2 regions of the Nocardiopsis sp. NPDC101807 genome follow, and region 1 is predicted to be linked to the other one. Evidence: predicted binding sites of a transcription regulator. Region 1 holds the regulator's gene; the other holds the start of a gene.
The links. The regulator HrcA, encoded in region 1, represses chaperone genes, less so after heat shock. The targets are predictions, from matches to a motif close to TTGGCACTCTCNNNNNGAGAGTGCCAA.
Positions count from the first base shown of each region.

Region 2: a site for HrcA is predicted at 1,938-1,964, ahead of groES (co-chaperone GroES). Genes of this name have one in related genera too.

Region 1 is NZ_JBIWMK010000001.1:937,327-942,975, reverse strand. It holds gene hemW (radical SAM family heme chaperone HemW) at 1-1,004, shown strand, start outside; gene ACIRPH_RS04100 (DUF4870 domain-containing protein) at 1,080-1,760, opposite strand; gene ACIRPH_RS04095 (DUF4870 domain-containing protein) at 1,807-2,988, opposite strand; gene ACIRPH_RS04090 (DUF3097 domain-containing protein) at 3,157-4,029, opposite strand; gene hrcA (heat-inducible transcriptional repressor HrcA) at 4,205-5,218, shown strand; gene dnaJ (molecular chaperone DnaJ) at 5,223-5,649, shown strand, end outside.
Region 2 is NZ_JBIWMK010000004.1:93,404-99,052, reverse strand. It holds gene groL (chaperonin GroEL) at 1-1,385, opposite strand, end outside; gene groES (co-chaperone GroES) at 1,500-1,811, opposite strand; gene ACIRPH_RS13410 (SAM-dependent methyltransferase) at 2,104-3,378, shown strand; gene ACIRPH_RS13405 (hypothetical protein) at 3,760-5,649, shown strand, end outside.

The DNA of each region.
Region 1 (5,649 bases):
AGGTCGCGCTGGCGGACCGGGTCCTGTCCGGTGCGAGGCCCCCGGTCAGCACCGTGTTCGTCGGCGGCGGCACGCCGACCCTGCTGTCGGCCGAGGACCTGGGCCGGATCGTCGCCGAGGTCCGAGACCGGTTCGGGTTCACCCCCGGGGCCGAGGTCACCACCGAGGCCAACCCCGAGACCGTCACGCCCGAGTACCTGGCCCGGCTGCGCGAGGCAGGGTTCACACGGATCTCCTTCGGCATGCAGAGCGCACGCCCGCACGTGCTGAAGGTCCTGGAGCGGGGCCACACCCCCGGACGCCCCGAACAGTGCGTGGGATGGGCCCGCGAGGCCGGGTTCGACCACGTCAACCTCGACCTGATCTACGGCACGCCGGGCGAGACGGACGACGACTGGAGGGCCTCCCTCGACGCCGCGGTCTCCGCCGGCCCCGACCACGTCTCCGCCTACTCGCTGATCGTCGAGGAGGGCACCCGCCTCGCCGCCCGGGTGCGCAGGGGCGAACTCACCGAGCCCGACGACGACACGATGGCCGACCGCTACCTGATGGCCGACGACGCCCTCGCCAGGGCCGGGTTCACGGCCTACGAGGTGTCCAACTGGGCGCGCACGCCCGAGGGGCGCAGCGCCCACAACCTCCTCTACTGGACCGGCGGCCACTGGTGGGGCGTGGGGCCCGGCGCGCACAGCCACGTCGGCGGCACCCGCTGGTGGAACGTCAAGCACCCAGCCGCCTACGCCGCCCGCCTGAACTCGGGCGACAGCCCGGGCCAGGCCCGCGAGGTGCTCACATCGGAGGAGCGGCGCTTCGAGCGGATCCTGCTCGAACTGCGTGTGGAGCAGGGGTGCCCGCTGGACCTGCTGGAGCCGCACGGGCGCGCCGCGGCCGAGCGCGCCGTCGCCGAGGGCCTGCTGGAGGCCGGCGCCCACGGCGCGGGCCGCGCCGTCCTGACCCGGCGGGGGCGCCTGCTCGCCGACGCCGTGGTGCGCGACCTCACCTGAGGGTCCGCGCGCACGCCGAGGGGGCCGGGCCCCGGCCCGGCCCCCTCGGGCGTTCCCGCGGCGCGCGCCGCGCCGTTACTTGACCCAGTCGACGTTGACCGGGTAGCGGTACCACTCGCCGCGGTTGGCCGCGGTGCCCGCCAGGATGCCGAACACCACGGCCAGCACCCACAGGACCAGGCTCAGGAGCCCGCCGATGAGGATGAACGACAGCGGGATCGAGATGACGTAGCCGATGGTCAGCAGGATCTGGAAGTTCAGCGCCTGAGCCGACTGGTGGCGGAGGAAGGGCGACTCGTCCTTCTTCACCAGATACATGATCAGCGGGACGAGGAAGCCCAGCACGATCCCGCTGAGGTGGGTCAGGAGCGCCATCGTGCGCTCCTCGGAGTTGGGCTGGCCGGTCGTCGCCGACGACTGGCCGTAGCCCCCCTGGGGCGGGTAGCCGGGGGGCGGATAGCCGCCCTGCTGGTAACCCTGGTAGCCGCCCTGCTGGTAGCCGCCGGTCTGCTCCTGGTATCCGGGCTGCCCGGGGTAGCCGTGCGGGCCCTGGTAGCCGCTCTGCTCCTGGTGTCCGGGGTAGCCGGGCGGCGGGTACCCGCCGCCCGGGTGTCCCGAGGGGTCCTGCGGCGGCGGGTATCCGGCGGGCCCGCCGGGGGGCGGGTAGCCGCCCGACCGGTGACCGGAGCCGTCGTCGCGGCCGGTCGGGTCTCCCTGGCCGTAGGGGTCCTCTGGCGGGTTGTTCGGGTACGACATGGTGTTCCTTCGGGTGGACTCGCTCGGACCGTGCTTCGGGACGGCCTCACTTCAGCAGGCGGATGCTGACCGGGTAGCGGTACCAGGTCCCCTTGTTGGCGCCGTTGGCGCCCATGACCCCGAACACGATCGACACGATCCAGACGACCGCGATGAGGAGGGATCCGATCCAGGACAGTCCTGGGAAGAAGATACCCAGACCGATGAAGACGACCCAGGCGAAGACGTACGGGATCAGCAGCGTGATCTGGAAGTTCGCCGCCTCCGAGGCGTGGTGCCGGACGAACGGCGACTGGTTGCGCTTGGCGAGGTAGACCGCGAGGGGCGGGATCCAGCCGAAGCAGGCGATCACGAAGCCCGAGAGGTGGGCGAGCATGGCCACCAGCGTGCTGTTGTCGGTCCCCTGGGCGGGCGGCTGCGGTCGGCCGTGGGCCGCCAGCGCCCCGGGGTACTGCGGCTGCTGGGGATGTCCGTAGGCCTGCGGATGCTGCGCGTGGTCGGACGGGGGTGCGTACCCCTGCGGGCCGCCGAACTGCTGGCCGTAGGGCTGCTGCGGCTGTGCCTGAGGCTGCTGCGCCTGGTGGGGATGTCCGTAGGTCTGCCGGCCCTGGTCGGGCTGTGGGACGTAGGGGGGCTGGCCGCCGGCCGGCTGTCCGTACGCGGGCTGTTCGCCGGAGGGCTGTCCGTACGGGGGCTGTGCCTGGTCGGGCTGCGGGGCGTAGGGGGACTGTCCGCCGGAGGGCTGTCCGTACCCGGGCTGGGGCTGCTGTCCGTACCCGGGGTGGGCCCCCGAGGGCAGGCCGTACGCGGGCACGCCGTAGGGCTGCTGGGGCTGGTACCCGTGGGCCTGGGGCCCGCCGCCGGGAGGCGCGAAATCGGGCTGCGCCTGGGGCCCGCCGTAGGGCTGCTGGGGCTGCTGTCCGTACGCGGGCTGTTCGCCGGAGGGCTGTCCGTACGGGGGCTGTGCCTGGTCGGGCTGCGGGGCGTAGGGGGACTGTCCGCCGGTCGGCTGTCCGTACCCGGGCTGGGGCTGCTGTCCGTACGCGGGCTGTTCGCCGGAGGGCTGTCCGTACGGGGGCTGTGCCTGGTCGGGCTGCGGGGCGTACGGGGACTGTCCGCCGGTCGGCTGTCCGTGGCCGTACTCCTGCTGTCCGCCGTCCGGCTGCCCGGGCTGCCGGTCCTGGTCGGGGTCCTCCGGGAACGGGGGGTTCGTCGGGGTCTCGCTCATGCTCTTCCTCAGCTCCGCTGATGAGTGGCGGTTCTCGTACTCTGGCTGCGTACCGACGACCGCGCAGGGCCGGAGGCGGGCGACCGGGGCGCCGGACACCGGGTGTCCGGACCGCGCCCTGGGCAGAATCCTAGGTCCTGGGGCCGTGCCGACGCGAAAACGGCCCGGTCACGGGCGGGCGCCCCTGCCTGGCGACGGGTCCCGGGGCTCGTCCGGGTGGGGCCCCGTGACGAAGTCGATGAGCTCCTCCACGCGTCCGAGCAGCGAGGGCTCCAGATCAGCGTAGGTACGGACCGATCCGAGGATCCTGCGCCACGCCTCACCGGTCTCCGACCGCCACCCGAGGGCCTCGACGACACCCTCCTTCCAGGGCCGCCCGCGCGGAACCTCGGGCCAGGCCCCGATCCCCACGGCGCCCGGCCGCACCGCCTGCCAGACGTCGACGTAGGGGTGGCCGGTGACCAGCACGTGCTCCCCGCGCACCCGCTCGGCGATCCGGCTCTCCTTGGACCCGGGGACCAGGTGGTCGACGAGGACCCCCAGGCGGCGGCCCGGGCCGGGGGAGAAGTCGGCCACGATCGAGGGCAGGTCGTCGACGCCCTCCAGGAACTCGACGGCGATCCCCTCGATGCGGAGGTCGTGGCCCCAGACCTTCTCCACGAGCTCGGCGTCGTGCGCGCCCTCCACGTAGATCCTGCTCCCGCGCGCCGTGCGCGCGGCGGCCCCGGGCACCGCCACCGAGCCGGACGCGCTCCGCAGGGGACCCCGCGGCGCGGGCGCGGGGCGCACCAGGGTCACGGGTCTCCCGTCGAGCAGGAAGGCGGCCGGGCCGAGGTCGAACACCCTGCGGCGCCCCGCACGGTCCTCCAGGGTCACGGTGGACCTGTCCCACGTCACGACCGCTCCGCAGAAGGCCTCGTCGGCGTCCTCCACGACCAGGTCCCGACTCAGGGCGACCTCGCGCACGGCCCCCTTGCGGGGCAGCCGCCAGTCTCCTGCGAGTACGTCGCGGCCGTAGCGGCCGGTTCCCTTGGTAGCCACGGTCGTGCAGTCTACTGGGGGAGGGTGTCGGTTCGTCCGCGCCGTGGCGCACGTCGCCGCGCCGGAGGGAAGATCCGGCGCCTCCGCCGGTGTTACTGCCGACGGGTACCCGTCCGGGTTTGCGGCCGGGCATAGAATTAGCACTGAGGACCCCGGAGTGCCAGGAGGTGGCGAGTTGCTGGACGAGCGCAAGCTCGCTGTCCTGCGAGCGGTCGTGGAGGACTTCGTCAACACGAACGAGCCCGTCGGCTCCAGGGCGCTGGCCGACCGGCACAGGCTCGGGGTCTCCCCCGCGACCATCCGCAACGACATGGTCGCGCTGGAGGAGGACGGGTACATCGCCCAGCCCCACACCAGCGCGGGACGCGTGCCCACGGACAAGGGATACCGGCTCTTCGTCGACCGGCTCTCCTCCGTCAAGCCCCTGTCGGCGCCGGAGCGCCGCGCCATCGAGTCCTTCCTCGCCGGAGCGGTGGACCTGGACGAGATCGTCGCGCGGACCGTGCGGCTCCTCGCCCAGCTCACCCGCCAGGTCGCGATCGTGCAGTACCCGTCGCTGACCCGTTCCTCGGTCCAGCACGTCGAGCTGGTCCCCCTGGGGGGCCAGCGGGTCATGATGGTCGTGATCACCGATACGGGCAGGGTCGAGCAGCGCGTCATCGACGGCCTCGGCGAGGTCAACGGGACCGCGGTCAACGACCTGCGCTCCATGCTCAACCGCGCCATCTCCGGTCTCCACCTCGGAGAGGTGCCCGACGCGGTGGAGGACCTGCCCGCGCAGGTCCCGCCCGAACACCGCCAGATGGCGGTGGCCGTCCTCTCCGTCCTGCTGGAGAGCCTCGTCGAACGGCACGAGGAGAAGATCGTCCTCGCGGGGACGGCCAACCTCGCCGCCGTGGACTTCGCCGCCAGCCTGCGGGACGTCCTGGAGGCGCTGGAAGAGAACATGGTCCTCATCCGTTTGCTAGGTGAGGCGAAGGACCCGTCAATGCTCACGGTGCGCATCGGCGCGGAGAACTTCCACGAGGGTCTCCGGTCCACCTCCATCGTCTCGGCCGACTACGGTGTGGGAAACCAGTCGCTCGCCAAGATCGGTGTCGTGGGGCCCACCCGGATGGACTATCCGGGAACAATGGGAGCGGTACGCGCCGTGGCTCGGTATGTCGGACAGATTTTGGCAGGACAGTAACTCAGTGGCCAGAGACTATTACCAGGTTCTCGGGGTGCGTCGCGACGCGTCCAAGGACGAGATCAAGAAGGCGTACCGGAGGCTCGCGCGCGAGCTCCATCCGGACATCAACCCCGACCCCGCGACCCAGGAGCGCTTCAAGGAGGTGACCCAGGCCTACGAGGTCCTCTCCGACGAGAACAAGCGCCGGATGTTCGACATGGGCCAGGACCCCTACGCTCCCGGCGGTGGCGGCGCGGGAGGCTTCGGCGGCGGGGGCGGGTTCGCCTTCGACGACATCATGAACGCCTTCTTCGGCGGCGGCCAGCCCGGCGGGCGCGGCCCCCGGGAGCGGGTCCGGCGCGGGCGCAGCATCAAGATCCGGGTCGAACTGGACCTGGTGGAGACCGCGTTCGGGGTCAGCAAGGAGATCACCTTCCCCACCGCGATCC
Region 2 (5,649 bases), on a different contig from region 1:
ACGACGTAGCCCTCGGCGCCCGCGTTCTCCGCGATCCACCGGGCGGGCTCGACCAGGGCGCGGCGCACGATCGCCACACCGGTGGCCTCGTCGCCGGTCAGACCGAGGTCGTCCAGGGCGGACGCCGCGTGCACCAGGGAGGCCCCGCCGCCGGCGACGATGCCCTCCTCGATGGCCGCGCGGGTCGCCGAGATGGCGTCCTCCAGGCGGTGCTTCTTCTCCTTGAGCTCCACCTCGGTGGCGGCGCCGACGCGCAGGACGGACACGCCGCCCGCGAGCTTGGCCAGGCGCTCCTGGAGCTTCTCGCGGTCCCAGTCGGAGTCGCTCGCCTCGATCTCCTTGCGGATCTGGCGCACGCGGTCGTCGATCTCGGACTGCTCGCCCGCACCGTCGACGACGGTGGTGGCGTCCTTCGTGATGACGGTGCGGCGGGCGCTGCCCAGCGCGTCGAGCTCGGCGTTCTCCAGGGTCAGGCCGACCTCCTCGGCGATGACCTGGCCGCCGGTGAGGACGGCGATGTCCTGGAGCATGGCCTTGCGGCGCTCGCCGAAGCCGGGCGCCTTGACGGCGGCGACGTTGAGCGTGCCCCGGATCTTGTTGAGCACCAGGGCGCCCAGCGCGTCGCCGTCGATGTCCTCGGCGATGATCAGGAGCGGCTTCTTGCTCTGGACGACCTTCTCCAGCAGGGGCAGCAGCTCGTTGAGGCTGCTGATCTTCCCCTGGTTGATGAGGATGAGGGCGTCCTCCAGCACCGCCTCCTGGCGGTCGCCGTCGGTGACGAAGTAGGGCGAGACGTAGCCCTTGTCGAACTGGAGCCCCTCGGTGAAGTCGAGGTCCATCCCGAAGGTGGGGGCCTCCTCCACCGTGATGACGCCGTCCTTGCCGACCTTGTCGAACGCCTCGGCGATCAGGTCGCCGATCTGGGCGTCCTGGGCGGAGTTGGTCGCCACGTAGGCGATGTCCTCGCGCTCCTCGACGGGGCGGGCGCGCTCCAGGAGGATCTCGGAGACGCGGGCGGCCGCGGCGTCGATGCCCCTCTTGAGGGCGAGCGGGGAGGCGCCGGAGGTGACGCTGCGCAGACCCTCGCGGACCAGGGCCTGGGCCAGGACGGTCGCGGTGGTGGTGCCGTCGCCGGCGGCGTCGTTGGTCTTGGTGGCGACCTCCTTGACCAGCTGGGCGCCCAGGTTCTCGTACGGGTCGTCCAGCTCGATCTCACGGGCGACGGTCACGCCGTCGTTCGTGATGGTGGGGGCGCCGAACTTCTTGTCGATGACGACGTTGCGGCCGCGCGGGCCGAGCGTCACCTTGACGGCGTTGGCGAGGCGGTCGACGCCCCGCTCGAGGGCGCGGCGGGCGTCGTCCTCGAACTCCAGGATCTTCGGCATGTGGGTGCTTCCTCTTGAGGCTCGTATAAAACGAGCATCCCGCCCCGCCCGGCGTTATGCCGACCGGTGCGGGATGCCTGGCTCCGAGCCCGGCGGACCGGGCCCCGTCGAGACCTACTTCTCGACGACCGCGAGCAGGTCGCGGGCGGAGAGGACCAGGTACTCCTGGCCGTCGTACTTGACCTCGGTGCCGCCGTACTTGCTGTAGAGGACGACGTCGCCGACCTTCACGTCCAGCGGGATGCGCTTGTCGCCCTCGTCGTCCCAACGGCCGGGGCCCACGGCGAGGATCTCGCCCTCCTGGGGCTTCTCCTTGGCGGTGTCCGGGATGACCAGACCGGAAGCGGTGGTCTGCTCGGCCTCCAGCGTCCTGACCACGACGCGGTCCTCGAGCGGCTTCAGCACGGTCTTGGTGGCGGTCGACACGGTGTGACCTCCCCCTTCAAGGTTTCGGTGTACTGGCTCCGGCCCGCGCTGGCACGCGGACCGACTGCGAAAAAGGGGCGACAGAGGCGGCCTGTCGTCGCGGGTGCCAGACCGGCGTCGTCGCGATTAGCACTCTACCCCTGAGAGTGCCAGAATGGAAATGCGACCGTGACCCCCGCTCGGGGACTTCCGTGAGGAGCCGGGCATCCTGCCCCGCGCCCCGGGGCCCGTCGACGCGCGGGGGTCCGGGACCGCCGACACAGACCGCCCTTCGACGTCCGAGGTGAACCCCATGCGCGTGCCCGCCTTCGAGGCGCTGCTCTCCGACGCGGGCCGGGAGGTGCTGGCGGACGTCGACCCGGGGGGCGCGGTCCGGGACCAGCTCGGCACGGCGTCCCTGCTGCGGTCCGACCCGCGCGTGGCGGCCCTGGACCCGGACCTACCCGTCTCGGAGCTGGTCAACGCGCTCCTGACCCAGGTCTCCCTCCGCGAGCGCGGCCGGGCCAAGTTCGGCGACCGGGCGGAGCGGATGTTCTTCACCCCGAACGGCCTGGAGCAGTCCACCCGGCGCGTCGTGGCCGACTACCGGGCGGAGCGGACCGCGGCGGTCGCGGGGGCGGTGCCGGCGGGCGGCGCCGCGGGCGACCTGTGCTGCGGGATCGGCGCGGACCTGCTGGCGCTGGCCGGGCGCGGCGTCCCCGTGGAGGGCGTGGACTCCGACCCGCTGACGGTGGCGGTGGCCCGCGCCAACATCGGGGCCCTCGGGCTGTCGGACCTGGCGCGGGTCCGCGAGGGCGAGGTCGACGCGTCGGCGGTCGGCCGCTACCCGCTGCTGTTCTGCGACCCCGCCCGGCGCGGCGGGCGCGGCCGGGTGTTCGACCCGGCCGCCTACTCCCCCCCGTGGGACGTGGCGACGCGGCTGGCCGGGGCCGCGGAGGCCGCCTGTCTGAAGGCGGCGCCGGGCATCCCGCACGAGGCGCTGCCCGAGGACGCCTCCGCCGAGTGGATCTCGGTGGACGGGGAGCTCAAGGAGACGGCCCTGTGGTTCGGCGCCCTGGCGGAGGGCGCGGGGGCCCGGCGGCGCGCCACGGTCCTGCACGAGCGCGAGGGCCTGCTGGCCCGGGAGGGGGCGGCCGCGCACCTGGACGCCGACCCCGGGGCGGGTCCGGCGCCCGTGGCCCCGGCCCGGCGCTACCTGTACGACCCGGACCCGGCCGTGGTGCGGTCGCACCTGGTGGCGGAGGCGGCGGCGCGGGTGGACGGCGCGCTGCTGGACGAGCGGATCGCCTACTTCACCGCGGACACGGCGGCCGTGTCACCGCTGTGGCGGGTGCTGGAGGTGGTGGAGATGCTGCCGTTCTCCTTGAAGCGCCTGAGGTCTGCGGTGCGGGCGCTGGACGCCGGGACGGTAACGATCAAGAAACGCGGATCGGCGGTGGACACGGAGAAGCTGCGCCGCGATCTGCGGGCGTCGGGCCCGGAGTCGGTGACCGTGGTCCTCACCAGGATCGGCGACCGGCCCTTCTGCCTGCTGTGCCGCGAGGTCGGGACCCCCTCCCCGGGGTGATCCCCCGGCGGCGGCCCGTCGGCGCCCGGGCTCCCGGCACGCCCGGCGGCGGGCGCGCGGACCCCAGATCGTTACCTCTCTCACCCAGATCTTCCGCCGTCCCCTGGGGGCGCAGGGGCCCCGGTCGTTAAACTGGCGACCGCTGCAGTCCTTCCCTTCTCATGGATTCACCCGGAAGACTCGTGTGAGCGGCCCGCCCCGCGATGCGGTCGGATCTCGGGCCTTGCGCCGTACATATACGGACAGTCACACTCCAGTCACGATAGGGCGGTAACCGTCCGGGGGCGCCGCCCGCCCGGGGACCATCGAGAACCCGACCCGTCCGGAACCGTCCACTCCCCCGCATGGGTACGGGAGCGCCAGAACCAAAGGAGCACCTCGGTGGAACAGACCAACCACAACTTCCTCAACGGGGGAGGCCAGTCCGGTGTCTCCGACCGGATGCGTGACCTGCTCTCCCAGGCCGCCCAGGAGCACGTCTCCGAGCAGAAGTCGCAGGGCGCCGTCAGCGAGGAGATGCGCCAGCGCCTCGAGGGGATGGAGTGGCTGCTCCGCGAACTGCGCGAGCGCGAGCTCACCTCCCTCGCCGAGTCCGTCACCACGGTCAACGGGCGCATCGACGACTTCCTCGCCCGCCCGCCGGAATGGGCCGAGACCCTCGCCGAGCACATCGAGGTCGTCGGCCAGCAGGTCAAGCCGCTGTCGGACATGCCGTCCCTGAGGGCCGACACACAGCGCATCGCCGGACACCTGGACACCGTGCTCACCCGCCTCCAGCGGATGGCCGAGACCGGCGACCGGACGGCCGACCAGGTCACCGAGCTCGGTGAGCGCCTGAACGGGCTGAGCGAGACCGTGGGCGCCCGCCTGGACTCCCTCGACACCGCCCTCGCCGCGCTCACCGCCAAGGCCGAGGCCGTCGAGGCGTCGCTGTCCGCCCTCTCCGAGGTCTCCGGCGAGCGGCACGGGGCCGTCGTCACCGCTCTGGCCGAGAGCCGCACCGAGCTCTCCGACTCCCTGGCCGAGGGGCGCACCGAGCTGGCCGAGGCGCTGGCCGCCGGGCGGACCGAGATCACCGGCGCCGTCGAGGCCGGGCGCGAGAGCCTGGCGGGCGCCGTCGCCGAGAGCCGCGAGGCCCTCACCGCCGTCGGCACCGGCCTGGGCGAGACCCTCACCGCCAAGGCCGAAGAGGTCTCCGGCGAGCTGCGGGCCCTCGTGGAGGAGCGCACCGGCGACCTCCGCGCCTCCGCCGACGAGCGGGCCGCCGAGCTCCGCGCCGCGGGCGAGGAGCGCACGGCCGGACTGCGCACCGCACTGGAGGAGCGCACGGCCGAGCTGCGCGCCTCCGTGGAGGAGCTCACCGCGCAGCAGCACGAGACCCTGCTGGCCCGCCTCCAGGAGAACACCGGCGAGCTGGGCGAGCGCACCACCGCCCTGGCCGGGGAGCTCACCGCCCTGGCGGCCGCGTCCGGCGAGCGCCACGAGGCCCTCACCGGCAGGCACGAGGCCCTGGCCGCCAAGGTCGCGGAGAGCGTCGGCTACCTCAGCACGCAGGCCGAGGAGAACCACGCCGAGGCGACCGCCGCCGTCGCCGACGTCACGGGGTCGCTCGCCAAGCTGCGGGAGAACCACGAGTCGTCGCTCACCGAGCTGCGCACCCACCTGCGCCAGCGCCTGGCCGAGCTCGGCGAGGAGATGGAGCTGGGCCGCACCGAGACCCGGGAGCACGCCGAGTCCACGTCGGAGCGGCTGCGCGAGGCCCTGGCCGAGCGCGCCGACGCCCTGGGCGCCCGGATCTCCGAGGACTCCGAGCGGGTCACCGCGGGCTTCGCGGAGCTGCGCGCGTCCGTCCGGGAGTCCGGCGACAGGCTCTCCACGGAGTCCGAGGAGCGGCACCGGACGCTGGCCGAGGCCCTCACCGAGCAGGTCGAGGCCCACCGCGGCGCGCTGGACGAGCGCCTGGAGCGGCAGCGCGAGGCGCTGACCGGCAAGGTCGACAACCACCTCTCGCAGATCACCGGCAAGGTGGACCACGAGCTGGGCCGCCTCACCGACCGCTTCGACACCTTCGAGGGGCACTTCGAGGGAAGCTTCGAGTCCGTCGAGGGCAAGATCGACCGCATCGACGGCCGGATGGACGGTGTCAACGGCCGCCTGGACGGCGTGGACGGCCGGATCAACGGCGTCGAGGGCCAGTTCGAGGGCGTCAGCGGGCACTTCGAGGGCGTGGACGGCCGCATGGAGGCCATCGACGACCGGCTGGAGGCGCTC